Regions from separate parts of the Variovorax sp. genome, predicted to be linked through region 2. Evidence: riboswitches for the same ligand, from Rfam matches in the RefSeq annotation. Region 2 holds a riboswitch; the other holds the start of a gene.

Region 1 (4,403 bases), 2.9 Mb from region 2:
CTCCTTGGCCAGGCGCAGCATGGTCTTGGCAAAGTTGCCGCCGCGTGCCGCGTACACCCAGCTTGTGCGGAAGATCAGGTGGCGCGGGCAGTGCTGCGCCACCAACTGCTCGCCTTCGAGCTTGGTCTGACCGTAGACGCTGAGCGGGCCGGTCGCGTCGTCTTCCTTCCAGGGCTTGCTGCCGCTGCCGTCGAAGACATAGTCGGTCGAGTAGTGCACCATCAGCGCGCCGATCTGCTGGGCGGCTTCGGCCACCACGCCGGGCGACGTGGCGTTGAGCTTGCGCGCGAATTCGGGTTCGCTCTCGGCTTTGTCTACTGCGGTGTGCGCCGCGGCATTGACGATAACGTCCGGACGCACCCTCAGCACGGTTTCCGCAAGCTGATCAGGACGGTCGAAATCCGCTGGGAAGTCGGTGCTGTCGGAACCGAGTGCCAACAAATTACCTAGCGGCGCGAGGCTGCGCTGCAGTTCCCAGCCGACTTGGCCGCCCTTGCCCAGCAGCAGCAGCTTCATGCCGTGGCCTTTGCGTCGTACTGCTTTTCCACCCACTCGCGGTAGGCGCCGCTTTGCACGTTGCGCACCCATTCGCTGTTCGCGAGGTACCACTCGACGGTCTTGCGAATGCCGGTGTCGAAGGTCTCGGCAGGCTTCCAGCCGAGCTCTGCTTCGAGTTTGCGCGCGTCGATGGCGTAGCGGCGGTCGTGGCCGGGGCGGTCGGTGACGTAGGTGATCTGTTCCTTGTAGGGCTTGCCGTCGGCCTTGGGGCGCAGCTCGTCCAGCAGCGCGCACACGGTATTGACGATCTCGATGTTCGGCTTCTCGTTCCAGCCGCCCACGTTGTAGGTCTCGCCCAGTTTGCCGGCCTCGAGCACGCGGCGGATGGCGCTGCAGTGGTCCTTCACGTAGAGCCAGTCGCGCACCTGCATGCCGTCGCCGTACACAGGCAGCGGCTTGCCAGCGAGCGCGTTGACGATCATCAGCGGGATGAGCTTCTCGGGGAAGTGGAACGGGCCGTAGTTGTTGGAGCAGTTGGTGGTGAGCACCGGCAGGCCGTAGGTGTGGTGCCAGGCGCGCACGAGATGATCGCTGGCGGCCTTGCTGGCCGAGTAGGGGCTGTTGGGCTCGTACTTGTTCTCTTCGGTGAAGGCCGGGTCGGTCTTGGAGAGCGAGCCGTAGACCTCGTCGGTCGATACGTGCAGGAAGCGGAAAGCGGCTTTCTGATCGGCTGGCAGCGCGCTCCAGTGGCCACGCACGGATTCGAGCAGGCGGAAGGTGCCGAGCACGTTGGTCTGCACGAAGTCTTCGGGACCGTGGATCGAGCGGTCCACATGCGACTCGGCGGCAAAGTTGACCACGGCACGCGGCTTGTGCTCAGCCAGCAGGCGGTCGACCAGGGCGCTGTCGCCGATGTCGCCCTGCACGAAGATGTGCTTCGGGTTGTTCTTGAGCGACGCGAGCGTCTCGAGGTTGCCGGCGTAGGTCAGCTTGTCGAGGTTCACGACAGGCTCGTCGCTGGTAGCGATCCAGTCGAGTACGAAATTGGCGCCAATGAAGCCAGCGCCGCCGGTAACCAAGATCATGGGGTCCCCTGAATGTTGAAAGTCATCGCCGTGTCGCAATGAACCTTAACGTTCGATTATCCCATTGGGCCAATTGACGGAAACACAAGACGTTACCGTTCTTCCCTCGCCGTGTTTACAATCGTTCGCGATACCGCAGGAGAGCGGGCCACCCCGGTGGCCCTACCGAAGGCGCAAACTCCCATAAACGCTCAGGTCGGCCCGACGAAGTCTTGTATTTCGGCAAGGGGTCAGTACTGCATCAACTGAAACGCCGTCTGGAGAGACGCCACTTCACGTGGCGCACCGAAGGAGCAAATTCGTTGCAATGGCGCAACGAATGAATCTCTCAGGTACCGAGGACAGGGGGAGCGGCAACTTGGACAGCGGTCGTCCGGTTGCTTGCTATTAATTCAATAGTATTCACCATCGCCCGCCGTTCAAGCGCAGCACCTCAAAGGTACTTGAAATGCGCGTGATCGTTCTTGGCGCCGGCCTGCTCGGCGTGACCTCGGCTTACTACCTCCAGCAACTCGGCCACGAAGTGACCGTGATCGACCGGCAGGCCACCCCGGCCGCCGAAACCAGCTTCGCCAACGGCGGGCAGATCTCCGTCAGCCATGCCGAACCCTGGGCCAACCCCAGCGCGCCTCTCAAGGTGCTGCAGTGGCTGGGCAAGGAAGATGCCCCGCTGCTGTTCCGCATCCGCGCCGACATGCGCCAGTGGCTATGGGGCCTGCAGTTCCTGCGCGAATGCACGCCGGCGCGCACCCGCCACAACATCGAGCAGATCGTGCGTCTTGGCACATACAGCCGCTCGATGTTGCAACAGTTGCGCCGCGACACCGGCATTGCCTACGACCAGCGCACCCAGGGCATCCTCCATTTCTATACGACGCAGAAGGAGTTCGACGGCGCCCTCGCGCCCGCCGAGCAGATGCGCGCCCTGGGCTGCGAGCGCCAGGTCATCTCGGCAGACGAGGCCGTGAAGATCGAGCCCGCCCTCGCCCACATCCGCCCCAAGCTGGCTGGCGCGACCTACACGGCCGAAGACGAGTCTGGCGATGCCAACCGCTTCGCGCGCGAGTTGTCCCGGCTCGCGGCAGAAGCCGGCGTGAAATTCCTGATGAGCCACACCGTCACCGCCCTGCGCGAGGCCGGCGGCAGCATCGATCACGTGGAGGTCACCGATGTCGAAGGCCGCTTCCAGCGCATCCGCGGCGATGCCTTCGTGATGGCGATGGGCTCGCTGAGCCCGCTGCTTGCGGCGCCGCTGGGTATTCGCCTGCCGATCTATCCGGCCAAGGGCTATTCGGTCACGCTGCCCGTCAAGGACGCGTCCAAAGCCCACCAGGTCTCGCTGACCGACGACGAATTCAAGCTCGTGTTCTCGCGCTACACCTCGGAATCCGGCGACCGCCTGCGCATCGCGGGCACGGCCGAACTCAACGGTTACGACCGCGACCTGAACCGCGTGCGCTGCGAAGCCATCGTGCGCCGCGTCGAAGAGCTGTTCCCCGGCGCCGGCGACACCACGCAGGCCCAGTTCTGGACCGGCCTGCGTCCCGCCACGCCGAGCAACGTGCCGCTGATCGGCAAGACCAAGCTCGCGAACCTGTTCCTGAACACCGGCCACGGCACGCTCGGCTGGACGCACGCCTGCGGCTCGGGCAAGTCGATCGCGCGCATCGTGAGCGGGCTGGCGCCGGAGGTCGATTTCGCGTTCACGGGAATGCCGGCGCCGCAGCCGCGCGTGCTGCAACCGGCGTGATCGGCGGCTGAAAGGCGGTCAGTCGTTGGCCGTGAACACCGTCAGCACCCCGGTATACCCATACAGGTGGTGCCGCGCGATCTCCCCGGCGGCGAAGAACCCGACCAGCGGCACGTCGCCCAGCGCGTGCCGCACGATCTGCAACTCGGCGCCCGGCGCGCCGAAATGCGGCCCGCCACGCCCGGAACAGCTCACGTACACCGCTCCCGCGATGCGCCTTGCCGGATGCGGCGCCGCCTCGGCCTCGCCCGCCGCCACGGCGCGCGCGGTGGCCAGCGTCTGCTCTTCCGGCTCCAGCTCTTCACGGATCTCGGCGCAGATACGCATCAGGTCCAACCGCGCCGCCTGCGCATTGCGGCGGCAGAAGGTCAGGCGCATGCCGGCTTCGGCCGTGTCGGCAATCGCGATGCCGCGCCGCGTCGGGTCGAGCCCGATGATGTGGCGCACCAGCACGTCGGCGCCCAGGTCGCCGGTGCGGCGGATGCCGTCGCTGCCCGCGTCGGCCAGACCGACCAGCGTGTTGCGCACGGCGTCGATGGCTTCCTGCGGCCGCTCCAGCGACACCTGCAGATCGGCCAGCAGCACGTCGAGCGCGGGTTCGCCGTCGAGCCTGAGCAACAGGTTGCCGTCGGCCTCCGTGATCTCTCTCTCGCGCACCGCGCCCGAGCGCAGCGGCTGGCAGCCCTGCGTGACGCGCGACACCAGCCGCACGCCGTCACCGAACACCACGCCCGACAGGCCGCCTGAAAACACGCCCCCCGCAGCCCCGTGGCCGCGGATGTTGCCGTTACCGCCGATCGCGAACTGCAGCGCGCCGCCACGGCCCGACGAGAGCCCGCCGAACAGGTAGCCGGTGTCGGTGCGGCCCGCCATCTCGGCGATCAGCTCGGTCAGGTCCGGCGTGGCCGGATCGGCGTGCACCAGCGCGGTATGGGCCTCAAAGCCGCTCATTTCGGAGTTGCCCAGCGGCGCGACGCCCGAGAACACGCGGTACTGGTCGCTCGGCAGCGCGCAGAGCATGAGCGTCATGCCGGGCTCGTCGAAGTATTCGGCGTTGTTGGCCGCCACGC
Region 2 (4,403 bases):
CTCTGCGTCGCGACGGTGCTGGCCTTGAGGCTGCGCAACCGGTCGATGCAGGCGGTGCCGGCCGAGGTGGAGGGCGCGGCCGCCTGAGCACCGCGGGCACGTTCGTTCACTGCCAGAATCGGCGTCGGATTCGACGCCTATAACTGACAAAGAGGGAACTGCGCCATGAACCGATCCTTGACGACCTGCCTGCTCGCCGGTGGACTGCTGCTGACCACGGCCGCATTCGGCGCGTCGCCGGCCGCGCCGGCCACGCCGTCCGCCACCGAGGCAGCGGTACCCGCTCCCACGGTCGGCATCGCCGAAGTCGAGGCTGCCGTACGCGCCTGGGCCGCGGCCTGGTCGGCCCGCGACGCGGACCGCTACCTCGCCGCCTACGCGCCCGACTTCACGCCGCCGCGCAACCAGGACCGCAAGCGCTGGGAGACCGACCGGCGCGCGCGCATCGCGGACAAGTCGAGCATCAGCGTGGGCATCGAAGACCTCGTCATCAGCGTCAACGGACAGTCCGCGAGCGCCAGGTTCAAGCAGGTCTACCGCGCCGACAAGTTGAAGGAGACGGGCCGCAAGACGCTGGAGCTGCAGCGCGTGGGCAACCAGTGGCTGATCCGCAAGGAAAGCGCGGGCGGCTGAAGGCTCACAGCCCCAGCTTCGTCAGGGCCCAGGCCACGGTGCCCAGCTGCACCACGTTGAGCGCCATCCCGGCAATGTGAAGCTGGCGGAACCGGCGGGCCGAAACGTCGACCGCCGGGATCGTGCCGCGCAGCAGGTCCATGCGCGGAATGATCAGCCAGCAGCGCAGCGAGAAGGCCAGGCCAGCGATGAAGGCCATGCCCACGGCAAAGACCGCCCGGCCGGACCAGGCGTAGCAAAGCGCCGCCGCGCTGCCCGTCAGCATCATCGCGAGGTAATACACGTTGAACAGGCCACGGATGAAGCGCGAGTCCAGCGGCGTGTCGTGCTTGAGGATCAGCAGCGGCAGCGAGCCCATCATGAAAAAGCCCATCCAGACGAGCAGCAGGACTGTCGCCATGAGTGCAAAGACGATGGGAAGCATGTGGTGGGCCCCTCCGCGGTGCCGGAGCATACCGCCGGGCGAGGCCGTGACGGTAGCGGGAAATCGTGTGGGGAAACTGCCATTTCCGTAAGCGAAAAGGGTTCATGAAGATGTCACCGCTTGCAACGATGCTGCTGCCCTCGATCTCCGAAAGCTGTGGCTGCCATGTTTCCCACCAAGACCGACAAGGCGCGCGACGAACTCCAGGGCGGACAGCGCACGCTCAGCCAGCGTGAACGCGCACTGCTGCTCATGGCCGACGGGCGGCGCTCGCTGACCGACTTCAGCCCGCTGTTCAGCACCCGCGACGAAGCCGAGCAGGCCATCCAGACACTGGTGCAGCGCGGCTATCTGCAAACCCCGAACGTCGCGGTTGCCCCCCAAGCCGCGCCCCCTGCCCCGGCGCCCGCCCAGCCCGCACCGATCCCCGCTACCGAGCCGATCCAGATCGCCACCTCGGCCGACACCTTCGACGGCAAGCGCTCCCTGGCCACCACGCGCATGTTCCTGTTCGACATCTGCGAGCGCATGTTCGTGCGCCGCGATCCCAAGTTCGCACTGCAGATGCGCGACGCCCTGCGCGAAGCCCGCGACCGCGAGGCCATGCTGACCATCGCCGCGTTGATGCTCAGCGAAATAGAGAAAGCCGCCGGCCCCGAGCGCGCCGAGTCGCTGCGCGAGCGGATCGACAAGCTGCTGCCGCCGGCTGAAGTCGTGCACTGACTGGAACCGCGCACTCGCCCCGAACGCCGCCGCGCATCAACTACACTCAGCAGAGTCAGGAGAGAGCCCCGCAAGCCGGGGCCGCCGAAGGCGCAGGGGTTTCCCGAACGCTCAGGCAAAAGGACTGACAAGGCGCCGGCGAACACCGGCGTTTCCTTGCTGGAGAGAGGCCGCCGTACCGCAAACGGCGCAGCGGCCCACCGAAGGAGCAAACCCCGATCGTGGGGCGAATCTCTCAGGTAAAGCGGACAGCAGGGGTGGCCCATGGCTTGCGTCATGGATTTTGTCTGCCCCTTTGGAGTGCCCCGTGGCCGCTTCCTCCGCACCCGCTACCGAACTTCTCAAGACGCCGCTGCACGACCTTCACGTGGAGCTCGGCGCCCGCATGGTGCCTTTCGCCGGCTATTCCATGCCGGTGCAGTACCCCGCCGGCCTCATGGCCGAGCACAAGCACACGCGCGACGCGGCCGGCCTGTTCGACATCTCCCACATGGGCCAGCTGCGCCTCGTCGGCCCCGACGCCGCGGCCGCCTTCGAAACCCTGATGCCCGTCGACGTGATCGACCTGCCCGCCGGCAAGCAGCGCTACGGCCTGCTGCTGAACGACGAAGGCGGCATCCTCGACGACCTGATGTTCTTCAACGAAGGCCACGGCTCGCTCTTCGTGATCGTCAACGGCGCCTGCAAGGCGGCCGACATCGCCCACATCCAGCAGAAGATCGGCGCCCGCTGCGAAGTGCAGCCCTTGCCCGACCACGCCCTGCTCGCGCTGCAGGGCCCACAGGCCGCGGCCACGCTGGCGCGCCTGTCGCCCGGCATCGAGCGCTTCGTGTTCATGACCGGCGGCGCGGTGCAGATCGGCGGCCTTCCCGCCTTCGTCACGCGCAGCGGCTACACCGGCGAAGACGGCTTCGAGATCTCGGTGGCCGCCAAGGATGCCGAAACACTTGCCCGCCTGCTGCTGGCCCAGCCCGAGGTCAAGCCCATCGGCCTGGGCGCGCGCAATTCGCTGCGGCTCGAGGCCGGCCTGTGCCTCTACGGCAACGACATCGACACCACCACCACGCCGGTCGAGGCCTCGCTCAACTGGGCGATGCAGAAGGTGCGCCGCGCGGGCGGCGCGCGCGAAGGCGGCTTCCCCGGCGCCGCGAAGATCCTCGCGCAGCTTGCCGCCGCCACGGCGGGCACCGCCGGCCACACCGACCACGACACGCTGAAGCGCAAGCGCGTGGGCCTCGTGGCGCTCGAGCGCATTCCTGTGCGCGACGGCACGGTGCTGCAGTCATTCGAAGGCCAGGACATCGGCATCGTCACCAGCGGGCTGCTCGGCCCCACGGCCGACCGCTGCATCGCCATGGGCTACGTGGCCACCGCCTTCGCCGCGCCCGGCACCCGCGTGCAGGCCATCGTGCGCGGCAAGCCGGTGCCCATGGAAGTCTCGACCATGCCTTTCGTGCCGACCCGCTATTACCGCGGCTGAACGCGGCAGACCCGGCTAGGCTCTGCACCCCGATTCATTTTTTCCACGAGGAGTTTTCTCATGAGCATCAAGTACACCAAGGACCACGAATGGGTGTCGGCCGAAGGCGACGCGGCCACCGTCGGCATCACCGTGCATGCGCAGGACGCGCTGGGCGACGTGGTGTTCGTCGACCTGCCCGAAGTCGGCAAGACCTTCGCGCAAGGCGAAGTTGCCGGCGTCGTCGAGTCGGTCAAGGCCGCCGCCGACGTGTTCATGCCCGTGTCGGGCGAGATCACCGAAGTCAACGAAGCCCTGCGCGCCGACCCGTCGCTGGCCAACAGCGACCCGCTGGCCGCCGGCTGGTTCTTCAAGGTCAAGCTGAGCGAGCCCGCGCAGCTCGACGCCCTGCTGGACGCCGCCAGCTACGACAAGTTCGCGGCCGAATCCTGATCGCCTGATTCTTCTTCCGAGCCCCCTTCCTCCCGAGCCCTCACCGCCATGCCGATTCCCGCCCTTCCCTCTTTGCAAGAACTAGAGAACGCCGAAGAATTTCTCGCCCGCCACATCGGCATCGATGCGGCGGACGAGGCGCGCATGCTGCCGGTGATCGGCTCGGAAACGCGCTCGGAGCTCATCGACGGCATCGTGCCCGCGGCCATCCGCCGCGCGCGGCCGATGCGGCTGCCGGCCCCCGTGACCGAAGCCGACGCGCTGGCCGAGCTGAAGGCGATGGCGTCGAAGAACAAGGTGTTCAAGAACTTCATCGGCCAGGGCTACTACGGCACGCACACGCCGGGCGTCATCCTGCGCAACATCCTCGAGAACCCCGCCTGGTACACCGCTTACACGCCCTACCAGGCCGAGATCTCGCAGGGCCGCATGGAAGCCCTGCTCAACTTCCAGACGATGGTGTGCGACCTCACGGGCATGGCCATCGCCAATGCATCGATGCTCGACGAAGCCACGGCGGCAGCCGAAGCCATGACGCTCGCCAAGCGCAGCGTGAAAAGCAAGAGCAACGTGTTCCTGGTGTCGGGCGACTGCCATCCGCAGACCATCGAGGTCATCAAGACGCGCGCCGCGCCGCTGGGCATCGAAGTGAAGGTGAGCACGGTGTCGGAAACGCTGCCGCACCTGATGGTGAGCGGCGCCTTCTTCGGC

What was found. Region 2 has a riboswitch for glycine ahead of gcvT (glycine cleavage system aminomethyltransferase GcvT). Riboswitches for the same ligand answer to the same signal wherever they lie in the genome.
Region 1: linked by a shared signal. The riboswitch ahead of ACQY8B_RS20540 (D-amino acid dehydrogenase) and the one ahead of gcvT (glycine cleavage system aminomethyltransferase GcvT) in region 2 are both predicted to bind glycine.

The regions. Positions count from the first base shown of each region.
Region 1 covers NZ_OZ257247.1:4,366,341-4,370,743, forward strand. Annotated here, with positions in the region: gene rfbD (dTDP-4-dehydrorhamnose reductase) at 1-516, opposite strand, end outside; gene rfbB (dTDP-glucose 4,6-dehydratase) at 513-1,583, opposite strand; glycine riboswitch at 1,710-1,813, shown strand; glycine riboswitch at 1,831-1,938, shown strand; gene ACQY8B_RS20540 (D-amino acid dehydrogenase) at 2,032-3,333, shown strand; gene ACQY8B_RS20545 (FIST signal transduction protein) at 3,352-4,403, opposite strand, start outside.
Region 2 covers NZ_OZ257247.1:1,439,844-1,444,246, reverse strand. Annotated here, with positions in the region: gene ACQY8B_RS07050 (MFS transporter) at 1-87, shown strand, start outside; gene ACQY8B_RS07045 (L,D-transpeptidase Cds6 family protein) at 166-633, shown strand; gene ACQY8B_RS07040 (hypothetical protein) at 638-1,057, opposite strand; gene ACQY8B_RS07035 (hypothetical protein) at 1,223-1,780, shown strand; glycine riboswitch at 1,827-1,917, shown strand; glycine riboswitch at 1,930-2,042, shown strand; gene gcvT (glycine cleavage system aminomethyltransferase GcvT) at 2,088-3,260, shown strand; gene gcvH (glycine cleavage system protein GcvH) at 3,321-3,692, shown strand; gene gcvP (aminomethyl-transferring glycine dehydrogenase) at 3,741-4,403, shown strand, end outside.